2 linked regions of the Solwaraspora sp. WMMA2065 genome follow. The protein of the gene in region 1 binds, or shares a complex with, the protein of each later gene. Links are inferred from orthologs where the notes say so. Each region holds a gene or a part of one and is shown in the gene's direction. Other genes may lie near its edges.

Region 1 (5,926 bases):
CGGGCTGCCGACCGCAGGACTGAACGGCTTCGCCCCGTTACCGCCGTCCCAGCCGACCGAGGAGCCGGCGGCATCGGTCGCGGTACTCGACCGCACCGCGCAGGATTTCACCGACGATGGGTACGACGACGTTGTCGACGAGTACGACGACCAGCCCTGGCATATCGTCCGGGAGAAGGAACACCCGGGCGATCCGATGACGGTCGACGACGCCTTGTTCCAGATGGAACTGGTCGGGCACGACTTCTATCTGTTCCTGGACAAGGAGTCAGGCCGGCCGAGCGTGGTCTACCGCCGCAAAGGCTACGACTACGGTGTCATCGCGCTGGCTGAACCGACCGTCACCGCCTGATCGACCACCATTTCGGCAATTCGTGGTCGGCCGGTCGGATACCGTTGCCCATCGCCGCCAAACGGGCGGTCGTCGATGGTATCCGACCGGCCGGCGCGGCTCACGCTTCGTCGAGGTCGGCCGGTAGCAGCGAGTACTGGACGCTGTCGTGGCGGCTGGCGTCCGCGCCGGGCAACTGGGCCCGGTTCCGCCCTTCGCGCTGAAATCCGGCCCGCTCCAGCACCCGCTGGGACGCGACGTTGCTGGGCAGCGCACCGGCGGCCAACCGGGCGACGGCCGTACTCGCGAAGATCCACCGGGCGAGCAGCCGTACCGCCCGAGCGGTGTAGCCGCGCCCGCGCCACTGGGGCAGCAGCGAATAGCCGATCATCGCCTCGCCGAGTTCCGGACTCAGATAGGCGAGCCCGATCCGCCCGGCCGGCGTACCGCTGGCCGCGTCGCAGACGACCACGTCGATCCGCTGGCCGGCCAGCCACCTGCCCGGTGCCTTGGCGCACTGCGCCTCGATCAGGGCGCGGGTCGGCACCACCGGTGGGACCGAAGTCGCGGCGACGTCGGGCAGCGACTCCAGGTGGTACGCGAAGTCGACGTCGGCCGGGCCGAGCGGGCGCAGCCGGACCACCCCGTCCGTCAACCCGTCGCCGGGCAGGTCCGGCAGGGTGCGTGGGGTCGGGCCCGGTGGGTCGCCGGCCAGCCGGGTCCAGACCACCAGGTCCTCCCGGTCGGCGGTCGGCCCTCGGCCGGGCTGGCTGGCGGCGCCCCGGCGTACCCCCTCGAAGCTGAACCCGGCGGCCAGCGCCACCCGCTGGCTGACCGCGTTGGCGGCGTCGGTGAGCAGTTCGACCCGACCGAACCCGGAGCGCACCGCATGGCCGGTGGCGGCGATGGTGGCGGCGGTGGCTGCCCCCTTGCCCCGGGCCCGGGGTGTGATCCAGTAGCCGACCTCGATCTGGGCCCGCTCGGGTACGGCCCGGCTGAGCCCGACGCAGCCGAGCAGTTCGTCGCTGCCCGGGTCGGCGATCGCCCAGGCCGCGCCGCCGCCGGCCCAGGCGGCGGTGGACCCCTTGGTGATCCAGCGCAGTGCATCGACGACCGTGTATGGCCGGGGCAGGTCGGGGATGAACCGCTGGGTGATCGGATCGCCGCAGGCCTCGGCGACCGCAGGGGCGTCGTCGGGCAGAAACATCCGAAGCCGGACGCCGCCCTCGGTGAGTTCGACGGGTTCCACCGGCCCATCCTGACGCAGCTTTCGCGCAGGGCATAACGCATATGCTGCACGCACCCCGCCGGCATGGTCCGTTATGTCGGAATATCCGGTGCTGGATGCGGGCTGCGACTGCCGCCGTACCGATAGATGCGCCTACGATGGTGAGGCACACCGTCTAGGGGAGCGTTGATCCGTGTCGATTCTTGAGAAGGTCCTCCGCGCCGGCGAGGGCCGCATGTTGCGTCGGCTCAAGGCGGTCGCCACGGCCGTCAACTCGATCGAGGACGACTACGTCGACCTCACCGACGCGGAGCTGCGGGAGCTGACCGACCAGTACCGCCAGCGGTACGCCGACGGCGAGTCCCTCGACGACCTGCTTCCGGAGGCGTTCGCCACCGCCCGGGAAGCCGCTGCCCGGGTGCTCGGCCAGCGGCACTACGACGTGCAGATCATGGGCGGCGCGGCGCTGCACTTCGGCAACATCGCCGAGATGAAGACCGGTGAGGGCAAGACGCTCACCTCGGTACTGCCGGCGTACCTCAACGCGTTGTCCGGCAAAGGTGTGCACATCGTAACCGTCAACGACTACCTGGCCGAGCGGGATGCCGCCTGGATGGGCCGGGTGCACGAGTTCCTCGGGCTCACCGTCGGCGTGATCCTGCCCAACCGGCCCTCGGCCGACCACCGGGCCGCGTACCAGGCGGACATCACCTACGGCACCAACAACGAGTTCGGCTTCGACTACCTGCGCGACAACATGGCCTGGTCAAAGGACGACCTGGTGCAGCGCGGGCACAACTTCGCCATCGTCGACGAGGTCGACTCGATCCTGATCGACGAGGCGCGGACACCGCTGATCATCTCCGGCCCGGCCGAGCATTCCGCCCGCTGGTACGGCGAGTTCGCCGCCGTGGTCAAGCGGATGCAGGCCGGCAAGGACGGCGAGGGCGACTACGAGATCGACTACGCCAAGCGCACCGTCGCGGTGACCGAGCGGGGCGTCGCCAAGGTCGAGGACCGGCTGGGCATCGACAACCTGTACGAGTCGGTGAACACCCCGTTGGTCGGCTATCTGAACAACGCCATCAAGGCGAAGGAGCTCTACAAGCGGGACAAGGACTACATCGTCAACGACGGCGAGGTCCTGATCGTCGACGAGTTCACCGGCCGAATCCTGCACGGCCGCCGCTACAACGAGGGCATGCACCAGGCGATCGAGGCCAAGGAAGGCGTCGAGATCAAGCAGGAGAACCAGACCCTCGCCACCATCACCCTGCAGAACTACTTCCGGCTCTACGGCAAGCTGGCCGGGATGACCGGTACGGCGCAGACCGAGGCCGGCGAGTTCAACAAGGTCTACGACGTCGGCGTGGTGACCATCCCGACCCACCGGGAAATGGTCCGGATGGACCGGGCGGACGTCATCTACAAGACGGAGAAGGCCAAGTTCAACGCCGCCGTCGAGGACATCGCCGAGCGGCACGCGGTGGGCCAGCCGGTGCTGGTCGGCACGGTGTCGGTGGAGAATTCGGAGATCCTCTCCCAGCTGCTGCGTCGCCGGGGCATCCCGCACGCGGTGCTCAACGCGAAGTTCCACGCCAAGGAAGCCGAGATCATCGCGCAGGCCGGCCGTAAGGGCGCGGTCACCGTGGCGACCAACATGGCCGGCCGCGGCACGGACATCCTGCTCGGCGGCAACCCGGACTACCTCGCCGCGGCCCAGCTGCGCCAGCGTGGGCTCGACCCGGTCGAGCACGCCGAGGAGTACGCCAAGGCGCTGGAAGACATCATGCCGCAGGTCAAGCAGGCCTGCGCCGCCGAGGCCGAGGAGGTCTCCGCGGTCGGCGGTCTCTACGTGCTCGGTACCGAGCGGCACGAGTCCCGCCGGATCGACAACCAGCTGCGCGGTCGCTCCGGCCGGCAGGGCGACCCGGGTGAGTCCCGGTTCTACCTGTCGCTGCAGGACGAGCTGATGCGGCGGTTCCGGGCCGGGGCGGTCGAAGCGGTGATGGAGCGCTTCAACATCCCCGAGGACGTGCCGATCGAGTCCAAGATGGTGACCCGGCAGATCAAGAACGCCCAGGCGCAGATCGAGGGCCAGAACGCCGAGACCCGCAAGAACGTCCTCAAGTACGACGAGGTGCTCAACAAGCAGCGTCAGGTGATCTACGCCGAGCGGCTGCGGGTGCTCAACGGCGAAGACCTGCACGACCAGGTCACCAAGATGATCGACGACGTGGTCGGTGCGTACGTCGACGGGGCTACGGTCGAGGGCTATGCCGAGGACTGGGACTTCGACCAGCTCTGGTCCAGCCTCAAGCAGCTCTACCCGGTGGGGATCACCGTCGACGAGCTGATCGAGGAGGCCGGCGGCGAACGCAGCGCGGTGGACGCCGACTTCCTCCGGGTGCAGGTGCTGGACGACGCCCACGCGGCGTACCAGCGCCGCGAGGAGGAGCTCGGCACCGACGCGTTGCGGCAGCTGGAGCGGATGGTCCTGCTGCAGGTGATCGACCGCAAGTGGCGTGAGCACCTCTACGAGATGGACTACCTCAAGGAAGGCATCAGCCTGCGGGCCTACGCCCAGCGTGACCCGCTGGTCGAGTACCAGCGCGAGGGCTACGCGATGTTCGCCACCATGATGGACGGCATCAAGGAGGAGACGGTCGGCTTCCTGTTCAACGTCGAGGTGCAGGTACAGCAGCCGGGCGCTCCGGCTGACGGTGCCGGCGCACCGGCGGGGGAGCGGCCCGGCCCGCGGATTCCGGTGCCCGACGGTGGCGCCGGAGTCCAGGTGAGCGCCAAGGGCCTCGGCGCGGCACCGCGCCCGCAGGGTCTGCAGTACGTCTCGCCCACCATCGACGGGGCGGCCGGTGCCGACGGCGGGGTGCAGGTGCAGCAGGCGCCGGCGTTGGGCGTCGGTGGCCCGCCGGCCGGGCGTCCGGGCCAGGGCGGCCAGGGCCGTCCACCCGCCGCCAGCCGACCGGCGGCCGGTCCGCCGGTGCCGGCGGCGGCTGGCCGTCGAGCCACGCCCGGCCAGGCCGTCAGCAGCAACGGGCCGTCGCGCAACGCGCCCTGCCCGTGCGGGTCCGGCAAGAAGTACAAGCGCTGCCACGGCGCTCCCGGGGCCTGATCCCCGGCGGGTGTGCCCGGTCACACGACGTCGACTGTGACGGTCAACCAGCCGGTGGGCCGGCGCTCCAGCCGGAAGGCGAGCGCCCAGCTGCGCTCGGTGGTGCCGAGCACCGCGACGGCCTCCGCGACGCCGCTGACCGGCTCGCAGACCCGCAGTTGACGGACCCGGAGCAGCTCGGCCGTGCGCCGCTTACCCCGGGTGACCGGCGTCGGCTGCGGCGATGCCGGCCCGCGTCGGACCCGGCCCGGGTCGTCCGGTCTCCGGGCCCGGTTGACGGCGGCGGCCAGCTGCGCGCCGACCGCGAGCGCCTGCGCCGGGTCGGCGAGCCGGCGGATGTGACCGGCCGGGCGGAACCCGTTGATGATCTCCAGGCTCGCGGCCAGAAACCGGTGCGCGGCCCGCCGGGCCTCCGGTGACGCACCGGCGAGCGCATCCGGCGCCAGCCCGCGCCGGCCGTCGGCCGGTGGGCCGGCGGTGGTCGCCGACCGATCGGTGACCACGGCGCCGGGTGTCGCCTGGGCCAGGTCGAGCGCCAGCTGTACACCGGGATGGGGGCCGGGACGCAGGTCGAACTGAGCCGGCTCGTCGGTGAACGGCGGGTCCAGCGGCGGGGCGGGCCGCAGTCGGACGGGGGGACGTCGGATCCGGGTCGCGACAGTCATCCGAGCTCCTGTTGATCTTGCGTTTGCCTTCGTTTGCCTTCGGTAGACCGATTTGAAGCCAGCATGACACCGTCCGTCAACGTCTGTCGATGACGGTGTTCGGACAACCAGTAGTCGCCGGACTACTCCGGCTCGCGCTCGATCAGCGGGTTGCTCTGCACCCACTGCGCCGTCTCGGCGTACTTGCGCTGGATGTACTCCTCCAGCTGGGCGCGTTCCACCCGCCACTGTCCGCGGCCGCCGATCTTGATCGCGGGCAACTCGCCACTGCGAACCATGTGATAGACCTGCGAGTCGGATACGTTGAGTTCGGCGGCGACGTCGGACAACTGCAGGAACCTCGGCTCCACGGTGACTCCCGGCTCGTCTACGTCGGTCGGTTCAGTGTGCCACCGTGGCCCCGGTGGCCCGCTCGGCGGCGTACATTGCATCAGCGACGACATCTGTGGGGGGCGAGCGTGTCCAACAACCTGCTCCGGGTCTACGTCCCGGCCACCCTGCCGGCGCTCGCCGGGCTCCGCGGCACCGGCCAACTGGCTTCCGACGTCGCGCACACCGTGACCCCCGCG
Region 2 (5,440 bases), 260 kb from region 1 along the record:
TGGTGGTCACCCGTTCCCTGAAGCACATGGTCGCCCAGATCGTCGACGACACCAAGGGTCACACCCTGGCGTCCGCGTCGACCATGGACGCGTCGCTGCGGGGTACCGCGGGTGCCAAGAGCGAACTGGCCGGCAAGGTGGGCGAGCTGCTCGCCGAGCGGGCCAAGGCGGCAGGTATCTCCAAGGTCGTGTTCGACCGTGGGGGCAACCGGTACGCGGGGCGGATCGCCGCGCTGGCCGACGCTGCCCGCGAAGCCGGACTCGAGTTCTAGCGGCCGTCTGATGCCTGTCCAGACGCAAATCGAAGCAAACCCCGTCACGAGTAGGAAGGAAGGCTGCTGATGCCAGGTCAACAGCGTCGTGGCGGCGGGTCCGGTGGCAACGAAGGTGGTCGCCGCGACAACCGCCGTGAGGGCGGTCGCGGCAACGCGCCCGTCGAGAAGACCCCACACCTGGAGCGCGTCGTCGCGATCAACCGGGTCGCCAAGGTCGTGAAGGGCGGTCGGCGTTTCAGCTTCACCGCCCTGGTGATCGTGGGCGACGGCGACGGCACGGTCGGCGTGGGTTACGGCAAGGCCAAGGAGGTGCCGGCGGCGATCGCCAAGGGCGTCGAGGAGGCCAAGAAGCACTTCTTCAAGGTGCCCCGGATCGCCGCGTCGATCCCGCACCCGGTGCAGGGCGAGGACGCCGCCGGCGTGGTCCTGTTGAAGCCGGCGAGTGCCGGTACGGGTGTGATCGCCGGTGGCCCGGTGCGTGCGGTGCTGGAGTGCGCGGGCATCCACGACGTGCTCTCCAAGAGCCTCGGCTCGTCGAACCCGATCAACATCGTGCACGCCACGGTCGCCGCGCTGAAGAGCCTGGAGTCGCCGGAGGCGGTCGCCACCCGGCGTGGCCTGCCGGTCGAGGACGTGGCCCCAGCCGCGATGCTCGCGTCCCGCGCGGGCGCAGGGGCGTGACAGCGAAGATGAACGGAGGGCGGCTGTGATGGCACGTCTGAAGGTGACCCAGGTCCGGTCCGGGATCGGGACCAAGCGCAACCAGCGGGAGTCGCTGCGGTCGCTCGGTCTCAAGCGGATCAACGACGTGGTGGTCAAGGAGGACCGGCCCGAGATTCGGGGCATGATCTTCACCGTGAACCACCTCGTGAAGGTCGAGGAGGTCGAGTAATGGCGATCAAGGTCCACCACCTCCGGCCGGCGCCGGGGGCCAAGACCGCGAAGACCCGGGTGGGCCGCGGTGAGGGCTCCAAGGGCAAGACCGCCGGTCGGGGCACCAAGGGCTCCAAGGCCCGCAAGAACATCCCGGCGGCGTTCGAGGGTGGGCAGATGCCCATCCACATGCGTCTGCCGAAGCTGAAGGGCTTCAAGAACCGGTTCAAGGTCGTCTACCAGGTGGTCAACCTGGACCGGTTGGCGGAGCTCTTCCCGAACGGTGGTGAGGTCGGTCCGCAGCAGTTGGCCGAGTCCGGCGCGGTCCGTAAGGGCCAGCCGGTCAAGGTGCTGGGCAGCGGCGACCTCGGTGGTGTGTCTCTCCAGGTGTCGGCGCACGCGTTCAGCGGGTCGGCCAAGGAGAAGATCACCGCAGCTGGCGGCTCGGTCACCGAGCTCTGAACACCCAGCTTGGACGTGGCGCTCGCTCAGTTGTCCGCGACTGACGGGCGCCACGGCCTACTGGTGAAGCCTCCGTCCCGTTAATATCGGGACCGGTGTATGTTCTAGGGCACGCCTGCCCAGACCGACGCCGGACTGTTAGAGTCCGATGCCAGCCATGGATATCGGGCGCTCCGCACCCACCCGACCCGCCAGAACATCCGGCGGCCGCCTCGCGCAGGAGGAAGAAGTTGCTCTCCGCCTTTCTCAGTGCGTTCCGCACGCCTGACCTGCGCAAGAAGCTGCTGTTCACGGTCTTCATCGTCGCGATCTACCGGCTCGGCGCCACGCTGCCGAGCCCAGGCGTGTCGTACGGCAACGTGCAGCAGTGCATCACCGCCATGGAGTCCGGGGACTCCAGCGGGGTCTTCACCCTGCTGAACCTCTTCTCCGGCGGTGCGTTGCTGTCCCTGTCCGTCTTCGCGCTGGGCATCATGCCCTACATCACCGCGTCGATCATCCTGCAGCTGCTCACCGTGGTGATTCCACGGTTGGAGCAGCTCCGCAAGGAGGGGCAGTCCGGCCAGGCCAAGATCACCCAGTACACCCGTTACCTGACCCTGGGCCTGGGCATCCTGCAGGCCTCGGCGTTCGTTGCGCTGGCCCGATCCGGGCAGCTGTTCAACAACATGTGCGACCAGTGGCCGATCATCCCCGACGGGACCGGCCTACCGACCTGGCTGACGCTCAGCGTGCTGGTCATCACGATGACCGCCGGCACCGGCATGGTGATGTGGCTCGGCGAGCTGATCACCGACCGGGGCGTCGGCAACGGCATGTCGGTGCTGATCTTCACCTCGATCGCGGCGCGACTGCCCAGCGAGGGGTGGGCGATCAAGAACACCCACGGCTGGGGCATGTTCGGCCTGGTGATCGTGCTGGTCCTGGTGGTCATCACCGCGGTGGTCTTCATCGAGCAGGCGCAGCGCCGGATCCCGGTGCAGTACGCCAAGCGGATGATCGGCCGGCGGATGTACGGCGGCACCTCGACCTACATCCCGTTGAAGGTCAACCAGGCCGGTGTCATCCCGGTGATCTTCGCCTCGTCGGTGCTCTACCTGCCGCAGCTCGGGCTGCAGTTCTTCGATCCGAACGACCCTGGTCAGGTCCAGGCGTGGATCCAGAACAACCTGGCGAACCCGACCAGCCCGATCTACATCGTCACGTACTTCTTTATGATCATCTTCTTCACGTACTTCTACGTGTCGATCACGTTCAACCCGACCGAGGTCGCGGAGAACATGAAGAAGTACGGTGGCTTCGTGCCCGGCATCCGGCCGGGCCGGCCCACGGCCGAGTACCTCGACTTCATCCTCAGCCGGATCACCCTCCCCGGTGCGCTCTACCTCGGCCTCATCTCCGTCCTGCCGAACTTCTTCTTCATCTGGCTGGACAGCGACCAGTACGTGAACTTCCCGTTCGGTGGCACCGCCGTGCTCATCATGGTCGGTGTCGGTCTGGAAACCGTGAAGCAGATCGAGAGCCAACTCATGCAGCGCAACTACGAAGGGTTCCTCCGGTAGATGAGGCTGGTACTGGTCGGTCCCCCCGGGGCGGGGAAGGGGACCCAGGCCGAGTTCATCGCCGCTCACCTGGTCGTGCCCAAAATCTCGACCGGGGACATCTTCCGGGCCAACGTCTCCCAGGGCACGCCACTGGGTGTCGAGGCCAGGCGATACATGGACGCCGGCAAGCTGGTTCCGGACGAGGTGACCATCAACATGGTCCGGGACCGGCTGGCCGAGCCGGACGCCGCCGAAGGCTTCCTGCTCGACGGCTTCCCGCGAACCACTCCGCAGGCAGCCGCGCTGGACAAGCTGCTGGCCGACCTCGGCACCGCGCTTGATCTGGTGCTGGAGCTGGTCGTCGACGACGACGAGGTGATCCGGCGGCTGTCCGGCCGGCGTACCTGTCGGGGCTGTGGCAAGATCTGGCACGTCGAGTTCGACGCGCCGGCGACCGAGGGCCGCTGTGACCGGTGCGGTGCCGAGCTGTTCCAGCGCGACGACGACAAGCCGGAGACCATTGCCCAGCGCCTGGTGGAGTACGCCGACAAGACCGCGCCGCTGGTCGACTTCTACGGGGCCCAGGGCAAGCTGGTCGGGATCGACGCCACCGGGCCGGTCGAGGACGTCACCGTACGCGCGATCGACGCCCTGCGTTCGTACGGCGGGTAGCGCCCGATGCGCCGCCAGCAGCTGGACATCCAGCTGAAGACTCCGGAGCAGATCGACCGGATGCGGGCCGCCGGTCTGGTGGTCGCTGACGCACTGGCCCGGATGCGGGCGGCGATCGCCCCCGGCGTCTCCACCGCCGATCTGGACGCCATCGCCGCTGCGACGATCCGCGACGCCGGTGCGGTTCCGTCGTTCAAGGGCTACCACGGCTACCCGGCGACCATCTGCTCCTCGGTCAACGAGCAGGTGGTGCACGCGATCCCGGCCGCCGGGCAGGTGCTGCGCGACGGCGACGTCATCTCGGTCGACTGCGGTGCGGTGCTGGATGGCTGGCACGGCGACGCGGCCTTCACCGCGCCGGTCGGGGAGGTGCGTCCGGAACTGCTGCGGATGATCACGGTCGCCGAGGACGCGCTGTGGGCCGGAATCGCCGCTGCGGCGCGCGGTGCGGTCAGCGGCCGTGGCCGGCTCACCGACATCTCGTACGCGGTGGAGCGGGCGATCCGGGCGGGCGGCCGGTACGGCATCGTCGAGGGCTACGGCGGCCACGGGATCGGCACCGAGATGCACCAGGACCCGCACGTGCTCAACTACGGCCGGCCGGGTAAGGGCCCGCGCCTGGTCCCGGGGATGGCGCTGGCCATCGAGCCGATGATCACCGAGGGGTCGGCCCGCACCGACGAGCTGGCCGACGGCTGGACGGTGGTGACCCGGGACGGGTCGATGGCGGTGCACGTCGAGCATTCGATGGCGCTGCTGCCGGACGGCGTCTGGGTGTTGACCGAGCCGGACGGCGGGCGTTCCCGGCTCGGCGATCTGGTGACCGCCCGTCAGCCGGCCGATTCCCGACGCTGACCCGGGGCCTGCCCCGGCTCCGGCCGCCCCCTGGTCAGGTGCCGGTCTGGTCGGGCTGGCACCGGGGTGTCAAGCTGGTAGCCATGGATCGGCGGGACGGGATGCGGGCGGCCGACGCCGACCGGGAGGCAGTGGCCGAACGGTTGCGCAACGCGCTGAGCGAGGGTCGACTGGATCTTGCCGAGTTCGACGAGCGGTTGCAGCTGGCCTACGCGGCGAAGACGTACGGTGATCTGGACGGACTGCTCGACGATCTGCCACCGGTGACCGCCGCCGGACGCTCCCAGTTGGTGCCGGTCGTCGCCGACGGGTTGCCGGCCGAGTTGACTCCCGGCCCGGACGGCCGCTACCCCGGTGCGACCCGCCGGTGGCTGGTCAACGAGTGGGACGGGTACGGGACGGCGGTCGGGATCACCATCGCGATCTGGGCGGTGACCTGCGTCATGAGTCAGGACCTGCGGTACTTCTGGCCGGGCTGGGTGGCCGGCCCGTGGGGCGCGGTGCTGCTGGTGACCACCGTGCTGGGTCTGATCAAGGGCGAGCCGCAACAGTGTGCGGTCAAGCAGGCCCGGCGGCACCTGGCCAAGCAGGAGAAGGCGGAACGCAAGCGGCTTGAGCAGGAGTCCGGCGGGGCCGACGGTCCGGCCCCGGGCCAGGGGTAGCCACCCGGCCGCACACCGGAGGCCAAGCGGTCGGCCGGCGACCGAAGGCCTGACCGGCGCCCGGCGCCCGGCGGCTGAAGGCCTGACCGACGCCCGG

Evidence for each region.
Region 2: the proteins of secA (region 1) and secY are in contact, whole or in part, in a crystal structure (PDB 3DIN), measured with the Thermotoga maritima proteins. The link is inferred for Solwaraspora sp. WMMA2065 from one-to-one orthologs. Residues at the interface, in WP_004082002.1 of Thermotoga maritima: Glu261, Ala262, Arg263, Lys300, Ala301, Arg302, Thr303, Ile304, Ile305, Leu323, Tyr324, Asp325, Pro326, Val329, Ser330, Tyr333, Ile336, Lys340, Phe345, Val349, Glu363, Phe364, Tyr374, Ser375, Gly376, Gly377, Glu393, Ile395, Thr482, Ser483; in WP_004081795.1 of Thermotoga maritima: Glu108, Gly109, Glu110, Glu111, Ala236, Glu237, Arg238, Arg239, Ile240, Thr241, Ile242, Gln243, Tyr244, Ala245, Arg246, Arg247, Val248, Thr249, Gly250, Arg251, Arg252, Val253, Tyr254, Gly256, Ala257, Ser258, Thr259, Tyr260, Leu261, Pro262.

What each region holds. Positions count from the first base shown.
Region 1 is NZ_CP128361.1:3,718,452-3,724,377, reverse strand. What follows is about bases 1,423-4,892. They hold secA (preprotein translocase subunit SecA), read left to right. Parts: upstream 1,423-1,752; coding sequence 1,753-4,692; downstream 4,693-4,892. Other genes in these bases: O7610_RS16845 (Rv3235 family protein), read right to left, coding at 4,713-4,892; O7610_RS16855 (GNAT family N-acetyltransferase), read right to left, coding at 1,423-1,580. Outside these bases: hpf (ribosome hibernation-promoting factor, HPF/YfiA family), read left to right, coding at 1-352; more of O7610_RS16855, read right to left, coding at 453-1,422; more of O7610_RS16845, read right to left, coding at 4,893-5,357; O7610_RS16840 (helix-turn-helix transcriptional regulator), read right to left, coding at 5,480-5,707; O7610_RS16835 (DUF6912 family protein), read left to right, coding at 5,816-5,926. UniProt on the Escherichia coli protein: Required for protein export, interacts with the SecYEG preprotein conducting channel.
Region 2 is NZ_CP128361.1:3,976,766-3,982,205, reverse strand. Bases 1,023-4,006 are described here. They hold secY (preprotein translocase subunit SecY), read left to right. Parts: upstream 1,023-1,840; coding sequence 1,841-3,172; downstream 3,173-4,006. Other genes in these bases: map (type I methionyl aminopeptidase), read left to right, coding at 3,833-4,006; O7610_RS18085 (adenylate kinase), read left to right, coding at 3,173-3,826; rplO (50S ribosomal protein L15), read left to right, coding at 1,167-1,610; rpmD (50S ribosomal protein L30), read left to right, coding at 1,023-1,167. In the rest of the region: rplR (50S ribosomal protein L18), read left to right, coding at 1-272; rpsE (30S ribosomal protein S5), read left to right, coding at 342-956; more of rpmD, read left to right, coding at 985-1,022; more of map, read left to right, coding at 4,007-4,681; O7610_RS18075 (DUF1707 SHOCT-like domain-containing protein), read left to right, coding at 4,765-5,343. UniProt on the Escherichia coli protein: The central subunit of the protein translocation channel SecYEG. Consists of two halves formed by TMs 1-5 and 6-10.